Regions from separate parts of the Macrococcus sp. CoH-51_TC_04 genome, predicted to be linked through region 1. Evidence: riboswitches for the same ligand, from Rfam matches in the RefSeq annotation. Region 1 holds a riboswitch; each other region holds the start of a gene.
What was found. Region 1 has a riboswitch for thiamine pyrophosphate ahead of tenA (thiaminase II). Riboswitches for the same ligand answer to the same signal wherever they lie in the genome.
Positions count from the first base shown of each region.

Region 1 (3,567 bases):
GGAACATAGAGTCACCATTGACTGCATACGTTGCAAATAAAAATGTATGTACGATATAGAAAACGACAAGTGCAACAAGTATTGATATGATCCATTCTTTTATCTCTTTTAACATATGTTATCTCCTTATTTCAAAATTCTATGCTATTATACCATTAATAATATATAAAAAGATAATGTCATACTGCCATACTTTAGATGTATAAACCAATTATATAAATTCTGATTTCCTGCGCAGAGGATAAGATTTAAATATACGGCTTCCTACTAGCCCAACAATTAGACAGATTACTGCAATAACGCTACCCCATCCAATAATCTGAAGTGGTTCGTTAAAGCCGAACATCACTAAAAATCCAGCTAGAGGACTCGCTGTTCCAGGTGCATCATTAATCATTCCAGAATGTGCAATAACCATACCCGCAAGTGCACCACCGATAAAGTTACAAGAATAGATCGGTACAGGATTTAAGGATATAATATCTGCCTGTGATAACGGTTCGATGCCAACAGCTAAGATAGAGGCACGATCTCCTAACTTTAATTTATAGAACATCGTTGAATTAATAAACGCTGAACTGAATGATACCATTGCAGCTATCGCCATCGGTAACCCTGTCAGACCAAGTAGTGCTGTTAGAGCCATCGAACTCAGTGGTGCAGTTCCTACAACCGTAATAATACCACCAAGCACAAATCCCATAACCAGCGGACTCGCATCTGTAGATTGCTGTATCACTTCGCCAATTTTAATTAGCGTATTATTTACTAATGGTGTAACAAGCATTGCAAGCATACGTGCAAGCGGCGCGATAATAATAATTCCTACAATTAGATCAACACCTTCAGGCACATATTTTTCAGCATATTTCATAACATAACCAACGACATACCCTGCAACGAACCCGGGTAATAAATCAAGGCCACCACAGCTTGCTGCTATAATGAGTGCATAAACGGGAGATACACCAATAGATAAAGCAACTAAACCAGCTGCTGCTACACCACCGAGACTTCCGGCTGTATCTCCTAATTCTTCTAGAAACTTTATTCCGAATATATTTCCACCAACGTATTTCTGAAACGCCTCGACAAGAAATGTTGCAATCGCGGCATTCGCTAATGCCCCCATCGCCTTCATACCAGATGGTGCTTTATACGTAAATAACGTAAACAGCACAAGGACAAGGAGTAAGAAACCTGTTCCAATCAAAATATCCACATCAACAATCCCTTCCTGTTTTTATAATATATATATGTGTTCTTATTATAGTAACAAAAAATAATCGATTGTTGTCGTATACATTTCACACTTTTCGAAATTTTCTTTTTAAATAAATAATAAAGTCAGAAGCTAAGTATTCGCTTAGCTTCTGACTTTAACTATTCTAACATTACAACTTACTTCACTGGAATGTCCCAATGTGCTTTAAATTCACACATCTCCCAGAACATATACTCGTAGTAGCTTGTTTTAACAATAATCTCCTCTAAATCTGCAAGTACACGCTCCGGCATACCTTCAGCAAGCTCATCCATCAGTGCAATTGCATCATTCGTAAGTTCCGTAAATGCTTCCCCTGAATATGTTTCAATCCAGTCACGATATGGATTATTATCATCTAATGCGCCGTCCTGCTCCGCTAAATGATTCCCGATATAGTTATAACTCCATGCGCACGCAAGCAGACACGCCGTAACATGTTCGGCACCACCACGCTGTGCATGGTTCAGCATATAGCTCGTATACGCTGTATTCACTGATGCCGCTTCAGTTGCTTCTAATTCACTTTCAGAAATGCCAAACTGTTTCGCATAGCTGCGATGTAAATCCATCTCCATAAACAACGTACCATGCAGCAGTTTAGAGAATATGCCCATCACACGCAGGTCAGGTGCCTTCGCACTCCCGATCGCCATTAATTTAGCCTAATCAATTAAATAAACATAATCTTGTTTTAACCAGAACTGAAACTTTTCCTTCTCAAGCGAACCATCACCTAGCCCCTTAACGAAAGGATGTTCCAGATAAGAAGCCCAGATCGGTTCGACACGCTTTAATATGCGCTCAGTAAACATGTTATTCCTCCTCAATAAAAAATGCCTATACGCAGGTATAGGCATTAAGCACTTCCCTACGCTGGTATAAACCAAACAGGTTCAAAGGGTCGGATTACTCCTCTCAGCACGAATGCACCCCTAGTGACATTTTTTATTTTTATTTGTAGTACAGTATAATCGTATCATATTAAATATTTATCTCAAGCCATTATAATCATAATCACTATCGGTATTATAGGAAACACAATAATCATAAATGCGATAAACCATGCAGCTGGTCTTGCCATATTGAGTGTCATCCCAAATTCAGATAATTTTGGTACCCACACGTTATCATCTTCTTTATTATAATAAAATAGTCCCCATATGTAATTTTTTTCATTATGATACGGTGCTTTATCATTTAAAGCGGCTGAGGCACGATACTTCTTATCATTGCTAATCTGCTGAATAATACCAAATATCACCACGACAATTGATATAAATATAATACTTTCCATTATATAAGGTGGCATATATTCTTTCCCGAACAGAACAGGTCTTACGAGAATGAAGATAAATAAAATTGTCATAATAAATGATATGACGTGCAGTAACATCTCGTTATTGCGCTTCGTATCTGTCGCATACTTTTTCGAAGCTTCTTTGTTTGCCGGACTCACATTTGACTGGTAAAGTGATAACCCTTTGCTTGAACCCCATAACACAAATATCATAAAGAGTGCTATGCCTGAAGGGAAGAATACAGTTATTATATTTTTATCACTCCAATTATCCGGTACACCATTAAGCCCCCAGTGCGTCGCAATTGTGTCAGGTATTGTATGATAGTTCATTGCAACATATATTACCGCTGCCATGAGCATTACGAATTGTATCATATAGAAGTATGAAGTCGTCGAATTTTCTTCATCCATTAAACTTGTATCTACAGCTTTATACATTTTAATGTCTGCCATCCAGTCTTCTTTTTCTTTTAAAGATCTCATCTGATTAAATGCACTTCTATATATCCAGATCATTGCGATAATCAATAGGAATATAAGTATCGTAAACAGGATAAACTGCAATTCAGATTGTAATATCGTCCTCAACAATAAATGAATAACTGCAAATAATATACTGATAATGAATACATTTCGTTTATACGTTTGCGCAATATTTCTCACCTTACTATCATTACGCTTACTGTCTGGAACATACACACTAAAGAGAATATTTCTTCTGATATATCGTGCATTCAGTAAAAAGAGTAGACCTGTACAAAGTAAGATAATAGTTGTAATAACGGCTTCCATATTATTCACGCTCCTCTAATTTTTTTAATAAGTCTGATATATCGACCTGCTTGCATTTCGCTTCATCGATTATCGGCTTTAATCGTTCCAGCAAATCTTCCTGTTCGGCTTTCGTAGCAGCCTTCAATGCATCCGGATGAATGATCGCACCTGACTTAGGCTGAACGAGTATCAACCCCTTATCTTCCAGGTAATGGTATGCTTTATT
Region 1 is NZ_JBVGOY010000001.1:53,174-56,740, reverse strand. It holds gene lepB (signal peptidase I) at 1-115, opposite strand, end outside; gene ACZ2V4_RS00270 (PTS sugar transporter subunit IIC) at 212-1,222, opposite strand; partial or broken gene tenA (thiaminase II) at 1,402-2,124, opposite strand; TPP riboswitch at 2,116-2,211, opposite strand; gene ACZ2V4_RS00260 (DUF1648 domain-containing protein) at 2,262-3,359, opposite strand; gene ACZ2V4_RS00255 (GntR family transcriptional regulator) at 3,361-3,567, opposite strand, start outside.

Region 2 (3,567 bases), on a different contig from region 1:
TAAAGTTTTTGACGACATCATTCGTAATACAGATGATCAACGGGTTGTCTTTACGAAGTTGAGTGAGTTTTGTCATTATTCAACCTCCTGAAACTTAAAGTGATTTACTGGGCCCTGGCCATGACCAATTCCAGGAGTGTACTTAATGGCCATATCCATATAGCGCTTCGCTAATCGCACAGCATCTTCTATACTCTTCCCTTTGGCAAGTTCTGCTGTGATAACAGCTGAATAAGTACAGCCCGTGCCATGTGTGTGCTTCGTATTATAACGTTCTCCAGGCAAAGTAATTAATCCCGTCTTTGTGAAGAGATAGTCAGTCGCATCTCCCTTTAAGTGTCCACCTTTGATAAGCACGCTTCGAGAACCAATTTCATCGATAAATATTTTTCCTGCACGTAAGATATCTTCTTCCGTTTCCACCTTCATTCCAACAATTTTCTCTAGCTCAGGGATATTTGGTGTCACCACCGTCGCAATATCCAGTAACTTCGTGCGTACGGCGTTCTGTCCGTTCTCATCGAGCAACAAATCTCCACTTTTAGCCACCATCACTGGATCGATGACATATGGGACGTTATAACGTTCTATATACGGTCTCACCACGTCCATCACTGCGCTTGTTGCTAACATTCCTGTTTTTACTGCATCCGGAACAATGTCTGAATATACACTTTCAAGTTGCTTCTGTATAACATCCACAGGCTGATTAAAGACATCCTGCACACCTAATGTATTTTGTGCAACAATACTTGTTATTACACTCATCCCGTATACGCCGCGTGACTGAAAGACTTTCAAGTCTACTGTCGTTCCGGCACCTCCTGTAGGATCGGTTCCGGCAATCGATAATGCTGTTTTCATCAATAACCCTCCCATGTTTCAATGTTATAGGACATATTAAAGAAGCGCTTCTCATGAATACAGCTTTCAACAAAGTTCTTTCTTAATATATTTAGTTCTTCATCAGAAGCTGTTTCACTGAACTCATCTACCCAGCGATCTAAATGACCGATAAGCTCATGCATATTTGTACAATAAAAGTCGACCCAAGGTTTTAGCGGATTACCTTCCAGGTCATTACGTTCAGCAATCTTTAGTGCCAGCTGCTGATAGACATATGGACAAGGTGCCATCGCACATATTGTAAAGCTCGCATCACTATAGCGGTAGGCATTGTAATACATATGCTTAATATAATGATCACTTGATGGATACCATTCTCCTTCTTCAATCACTGTCTTATAATCAACACTTGCATAGTCTGCTAATGTATAGTGAGCATCCACTTCACCATTCATAACAAAATCGATTTGGCCGAGTAAGAACTGAATTCCTTCTCTATCATTTAGTTTCGGAATAAGTAGGCTATATATCTTTGCAAACTCGTTTAAATATAAACTATCTGCCTTTAAGTAATGTTTTACTGCTTCTTTCTTTAGATTCCCATGAATAATACCTTGAATAAATGGATCATTATAAATCGATTCAATAATCGGTTCTACTTCTTTTTTCAACTGTCTCGTAAACACGTTATCCCTCCTAAAAATAAAAACCTATCTCCTAATAGGAAATAGGTTAAATACACATAACGGGTACTTAGCACAACATTCCTACGCCGGCATTATCCGGATCAGGTGAAGGGTTCGGCAAAAGCCGTCTCAGCGCAAGGCACCCCTAGTGTGTATATTAATATTAGTGTAACGAAGTTAATGGATTAATGCAAAAAAAGAACTTCAAAGTGAATACACCTTAAAGTTCTAATATCGTTACTATAAACGTGCCCCACATACTGGCCACGGCTGCGCACCGCGCATATTGTATAAAATTTGAGCACGTTTCGTTTGCTCTGCTGCAGAAGCTTGGTGTGGATAACCACTTCCACCGACACCACGCCATGTCTGTAAATTGAACTGATACATTCCATAGTATCCATTTCCTGTATTAATTGATGGATTGCCACCAGATTCACATCTTGCTAATGCTGCCCAGTTTAATCCGTTGTTCACACGAACAGCCGGTGCTTGTGTCCTTGTCGTAGTCACACGCTTTGTCGTCGATGCCTTATAAACAGTCTGTCTTACTGGTGCTTGGTATGCTGACTTAGCAACAGCACGTTTAACTGGTGCTTGATATGCTGTTCTTGTAACGGGTGCAGCTGCTACAGCCGGTCCATTAACCTTCAATGTACGTCCAGCAATAATTAAATCTGAATGCAAACCATTCCATGCTTTAAGCTGCGCAACAGATACACCGTAACGTGATGCAACCTTGCCCAAAGTATCTCCAGGAACGATGCGGTAATATGAACCTGTAGTTACAGGTGCTGTGTATGCAGATTTATATGTTGATTTATAAGTATTTCGTTTTGTTGTATTCTCATTAATATTTAATACTTGATTCACATGAATTAAGTTAGATCTCAATCCATTCTCATGCTTTAATGCTTGAACTGACGTCCCATAGATTTGAGAGATTTTCCATAAAGAATCCCCACTTTTTACTCTATATTGTGCTGCATCCGCTTGAGTCGCTGCAAATGTTCCACCTACTGCAAATACTGTCGTTACCGCTAAAAGTTTTTTCATCTGGAAAAGTCCTCCTAAAGATTATCTACAATTTTAATACGTTAACTACATTAAAATTTCATATTTCATAGGTTACAACAATATAAAAGATTAAGTGTTATGTTAAATTTCTGACTAATTAATACGCCGTTGACCACTGAGAAGCTCCAGCAGTTTGATATAATATTCTTGCACGTTTCCATTGTTCTTCAACTGAAGCATTTGCAGGATTTCCTGTTCCACCTACAGATGCCCATGTTGATGGTGAAAATTGGAATAATCCGTAGTATCCAGATGCATTAACAGCATTAGGGTTGCCACCTGATTCACGTTGTGCGATAACGCGTAAATGTGCATCCATTGATGAATTTCCAGCAGGAGCTGCTTGCTGTACTGGCTTTTGTGCTGCTTGTTGGACCGGTGCTTGCTCTACTGGCTTTTGTGCTACTTGTTGGACCGGTGCTTGCTCTACTGGCTTTTGTGCCACTGGTTGCGCTACTTGCTCTTGTGCTACTTGTTGGACTGGTTGCTCTACTGGTTGTTGTGCTGCCGGTTTAGCTGTTTGCTCTGGGGCTTTGACGACCGGTGCTTGATACGCCACTGGTTGTTGTACAGTTACTGGTGCTTGCTGAGCAGCTGTTTGCGTAACGATTTGTCTTTTTTCCTCTTTATCAACAACAATCAGTTTACCTACTTTAAGATTTTTATTTGTTTCAATATTGTTCCATCTCTTTAAATCTGCAACTTTAGTATCAAACTTTTTAGCGATCTTCTCTAAAGTGTCTCCTTTTTGGACTTCATATTTACCTTTAACTAACACTTCTAATTTTTGATTCGGTAAGATGATATCTGATTCTATTTTGTTAATTTTTTTAATTCTTTCAACTGTAGTGTCATATTTATCTGCGATTGACCAAAGTGACTCCCCATAAGTTACTGTATGTTCTTTTGCATCTGCCTGTGCTGAAATTCCTGTAGCTAAAATTGCCATTCCTGTAAG
Region 2 is NZ_JBVGOY010000006.1:108,029-111,595, reverse strand. It holds gene thiM (hydroxyethylthiazole kinase) at 1-76, opposite strand, end outside; gene thiD (bifunctional hydroxymethylpyrimidine kinase/phosphomethylpyrimidine kinase) at 76-864, opposite strand; gene tenA (thiaminase II) at 864-1,532, opposite strand; TPP riboswitch at 1,593-1,689, opposite strand; gene ACZ2V4_RS07385 (LysM peptidoglycan-binding domain-containing protein) at 1,773-2,588, opposite strand; gene ACZ2V4_RS07380 (transglycosylase family protein) at 2,707-3,567, opposite strand, start outside.
Region 2: it holds a riboswitch for thiamine pyrophosphate, as region 1 does, so the genes downstream of both, tenA (thiaminase II) here and tenA (thiaminase II) in region 1, are expected to answer to the same signal.

Region 3 (3,567 bases), 120 kb from region 1:
CCAATTACACCAGCGAGTGAAATTATGGAATATATGATTGATAAATTACCACGCTTTGGTGGGACTGTAATTCAGACAGAAGATGAGATAGCTGCAGCAGTTATGGCAATAGGCGTAAACTATGCGGGCGTACGTGCATTTACTGCATCAAGTGGTCCAGGACTATCGTTAATGATGGAAGCGATTGGACTGAGTGGTATGACTGAACAGCCGTTAGTCATCGTAAATACGATGCGCGGAGGTCCATCTACAGGATTGCCAACGAAACAGGAGCAGTCAGACTTAATGCAGATGATCTACGGAACGCATGGCGAGATTCCAAAGATTGTCCTTGCACCAACAACTGCTGAAGATGCCTTCTACTTAACGAACGAGGCATTTAATCTAGCGGAAGTATATCAATGTCCGGTTATTATTTTAAGTGATTTACAGCTTTCTTTAGGGAAACAGACTGTTCCTGTACTTGATTATAATAAGATTAATATTGATCGTGGTTCACTTGTTACTGAAGTTGAACCAACGGAGGATAAAGCATACTTCAAACGCTATGCGGTAACAGATAATGGCATTTCACCACGTACGATTCCTGGTGTGAAAAACGGTATCCATCACGTTACAGGTGTTGAACATAACGAAGAAGGAAAGCCGAGCGAATCTCCCGTAAACCGTGCAAAGCAGATGGAAAAACGTATGCGTAAATTAGAACAGCTGAAGATTACTGAACCTGTTGTATACAATACGTATCATGAAGATGCAGATGTGTTAGTGATTGGTTATATTTCAACGTATGGAGCGATTGATGAAGCAATCCATCGTGTAGAAGGAAAGGTAAACCATCTGCATATGAAACAACTTCATCCGTTTCCGACAGAAGAGGTTCAGCAAGCGATAGATAAAGTGAAGAAAGTGATTGTTGTTGAACATAACTTTAACGGACAACTTGGACAGATTATCAAGATGAATACGAATCATCAAGGTAAGATGATTCAGATGAGTAAGTATGATGGTACACCTTACTTACCTCACGAAATTGAAGAGAAAATCAACGCAACATTAAAGGAGTTAATATAGATGGCAACATTTAAAGATTTCAGAAATAATGTGAAACCGAACTGGTGTCCTGGCTGTGGGGACTTCTCAGTACAAGCGGCGATACAAAAAGCATGTGCGAACATCGGCTTAGAACCAGAACAGCTCGCGTTAATAACAGGTATCGGCTGTTCTGGACGTCTGTCTGGATACGTAAATTCATATGGTGTGCATTCGATCCATGGTCGAGCATTACCGATGGCACAAGGTGTGAAGATGGCAAACCAGGAGCTTACAGTTATCGCTTCCGGTGGAGATGGTGATGGTTTTGCGATTGGTATGGGGCATACGATTCATGCGCTACGTAGAAATATTGATATCACGTATATTGTAATGGATAATCAAATTTATGGACTGACTAAAGGACAGACATCACCAAGTTCAGCACATGGATTTGTCACTAAGACAACGCCAAAAGGCTCGATTGAGAAGCATCTTTCTCCGCTTGAACTTGCACTTGCAAGTGGCGCAACTTTTGTCGCACAAAGCTTTTCTAGTGATATAAAAGATTTAACATCAATTATTGAAGCGGCAGTTAATCATAAAGGATTCTCATTCGTCAATGTATTTTCTCCGTGTGTCACATACAACAAAGTAAATACGTATGACTGGTTTAAAGAAAATTTGACGAAACTTGCTGATATTGAAGATTATGATCATACCAATAAACAGCTGGCGATCAATACAGTACACGAACAAGATGGGCTTGTTACAGGTATCGTGTATCAGGATACCGATGCACCGACGTACGAATCACAAATTGATGGCTACAGTGAGAACTTAACAAAAGCAGATCTAAATATTAAACAAGAGGAATTTGATGCTTTAATGGCTCAGTTCAAATAAAAACTAAGTATCTGTACCTTATTTATAATAAAGCTGTTATACTAAAACAGTACAAAATAATATAAATTTTTAAACACTAGGGGAGTTATTCTGAGATTGGATTCGTCCTAAACCCTTATATACCTGATCTGGATTATACCAGCGTAGGGAAGTGTCAACTGACACAACCTGCAATCAGGTTGTGTTTTTTTGGAGGCTAATATGAATAAAAAGTTATTGTTAAGTGCGAGTTGTGTCATTTTACTAGCAGGCTGTGGAGATCAGTCAGCCGATAAAGGTAAGGAAGATAAGAAAGAAAAAGTGACGATTATGCTGGACTGGACGCCGAATACAAATCATACAGGACTATATGTAGCACAAGAGAAAGGTTACTTTGACAAACAGGGTTTAGATGTTGAAATTAAGACACCTGGTGAAGTGAATGCCGATCAGCTTATCGCAGCAAACAAAAAAGATGTTCAGTTCGGAATTAGTGCACAGGAAACAGTGACGCAATCACGTTCTGAAGGCATTCCAGTGAAATCGATTGGAGCAATTATCCAGCATAATACGAGTGGATTTATGAGCTTGAAAGATAAGAATATTAAATCACCGAAAGATTATGCAGGGAAAACATACGGTGGATGGGGTGCACCGATTGAACAGCCAATGATTGATGCAGTTATGAAAAAAGACGGAGCATCAGTGAAAGACACTAAAATTATCAATATGGGAAATACTGATTTCTTTACTGCATCTAAGAAGAATATCGATTTCGCATGGGTTTATTATGGATGGACTGGAATCGAAGCAGAAACACGTAATATCGATGTAAATATGCAGTATTTAATTGATTACGATAAAAATCTGGATTATTACACACCTGTCGTTATTGCAAATGAAAAGTATTTAAAATCAAATGGTGAGACAGCTAAGAAATTTATGACCGCACTTAAAGAAGGTTATGAGTATTCAATTAAACATGACAAAGAGAGTGCAGATATTTTGATGAAGTCTGTTCCAGAACTTAAAAAACAAGAAAAGCTCGTATATGCATCACAAAAATATTTGTCACCTAAATATCAGGATGATGCGAAATACTGGGGCTATCAGGAAGAACGTATCTGGAAGAATTTTGGACAGTTTATGAAAGATAACAAAGTGATTACTAAAGACTTCATTGCTAAAGATGCATTTACAAATGAATATGTGGAGGGTAAATAATGGCAGATACAATAATGAGCATACAAATTATTCCGAAGACGCCAAATGGTGAAGATGTAATTCCATATGTTGATCGCGCAATTGAAGTGATTGAAGCATCAAACTTAAAGTACATCGTGAATCCGCTTGAAACATCAATTGAGGGGAACATGAATGAGTTGCTTAAGTTAATCGAATTAATGAATAAAGAGATGCGTGAAATGGGGTGTCCATCTATTATTTCACAAGTAAAGTTTTATCATGCCGAAGAAGTATCGATGGATGTGCTTGTACAGAAGTATAGATGATGAAATATGTTAAGTTTTTTCTATTTTTTATAGTACTACTTTATTTTTGGGAACTGCTCGTTCGGTTACTACAAGTTGATGCATATACGTTACCTGCGCCAAGCGTAATATTTATCAGCTTCTTTAATGACTTTAACACATA
Region 3 is NZ_JBVGOY010000001.1:175,810-179,376, forward strand. It holds gene ACZ2V4_RS00825 (2-oxoacid:acceptor oxidoreductase subunit alpha) at 1-1,071, shown strand, start outside; gene ACZ2V4_RS00830 (2-oxoacid:ferredoxin oxidoreductase subunit beta) at 1,072-1,935, shown strand; TPP riboswitch at 2,004-2,102, shown strand; gene ACZ2V4_RS00835 (ABC transporter substrate-binding protein) at 2,137-3,138, shown strand; gene ACZ2V4_RS00840 (thiamine-binding protein) at 3,138-3,425, shown strand; gene ACZ2V4_RS00845 (ABC transporter permease) at 3,425-3,567, shown strand, end outside.
Region 3: it holds a riboswitch for thiamine pyrophosphate, as region 1 does, so the genes downstream of both, ACZ2V4_RS00835 (ABC transporter substrate-binding protein) here and tenA (thiaminase II) in region 1, are expected to answer to the same signal.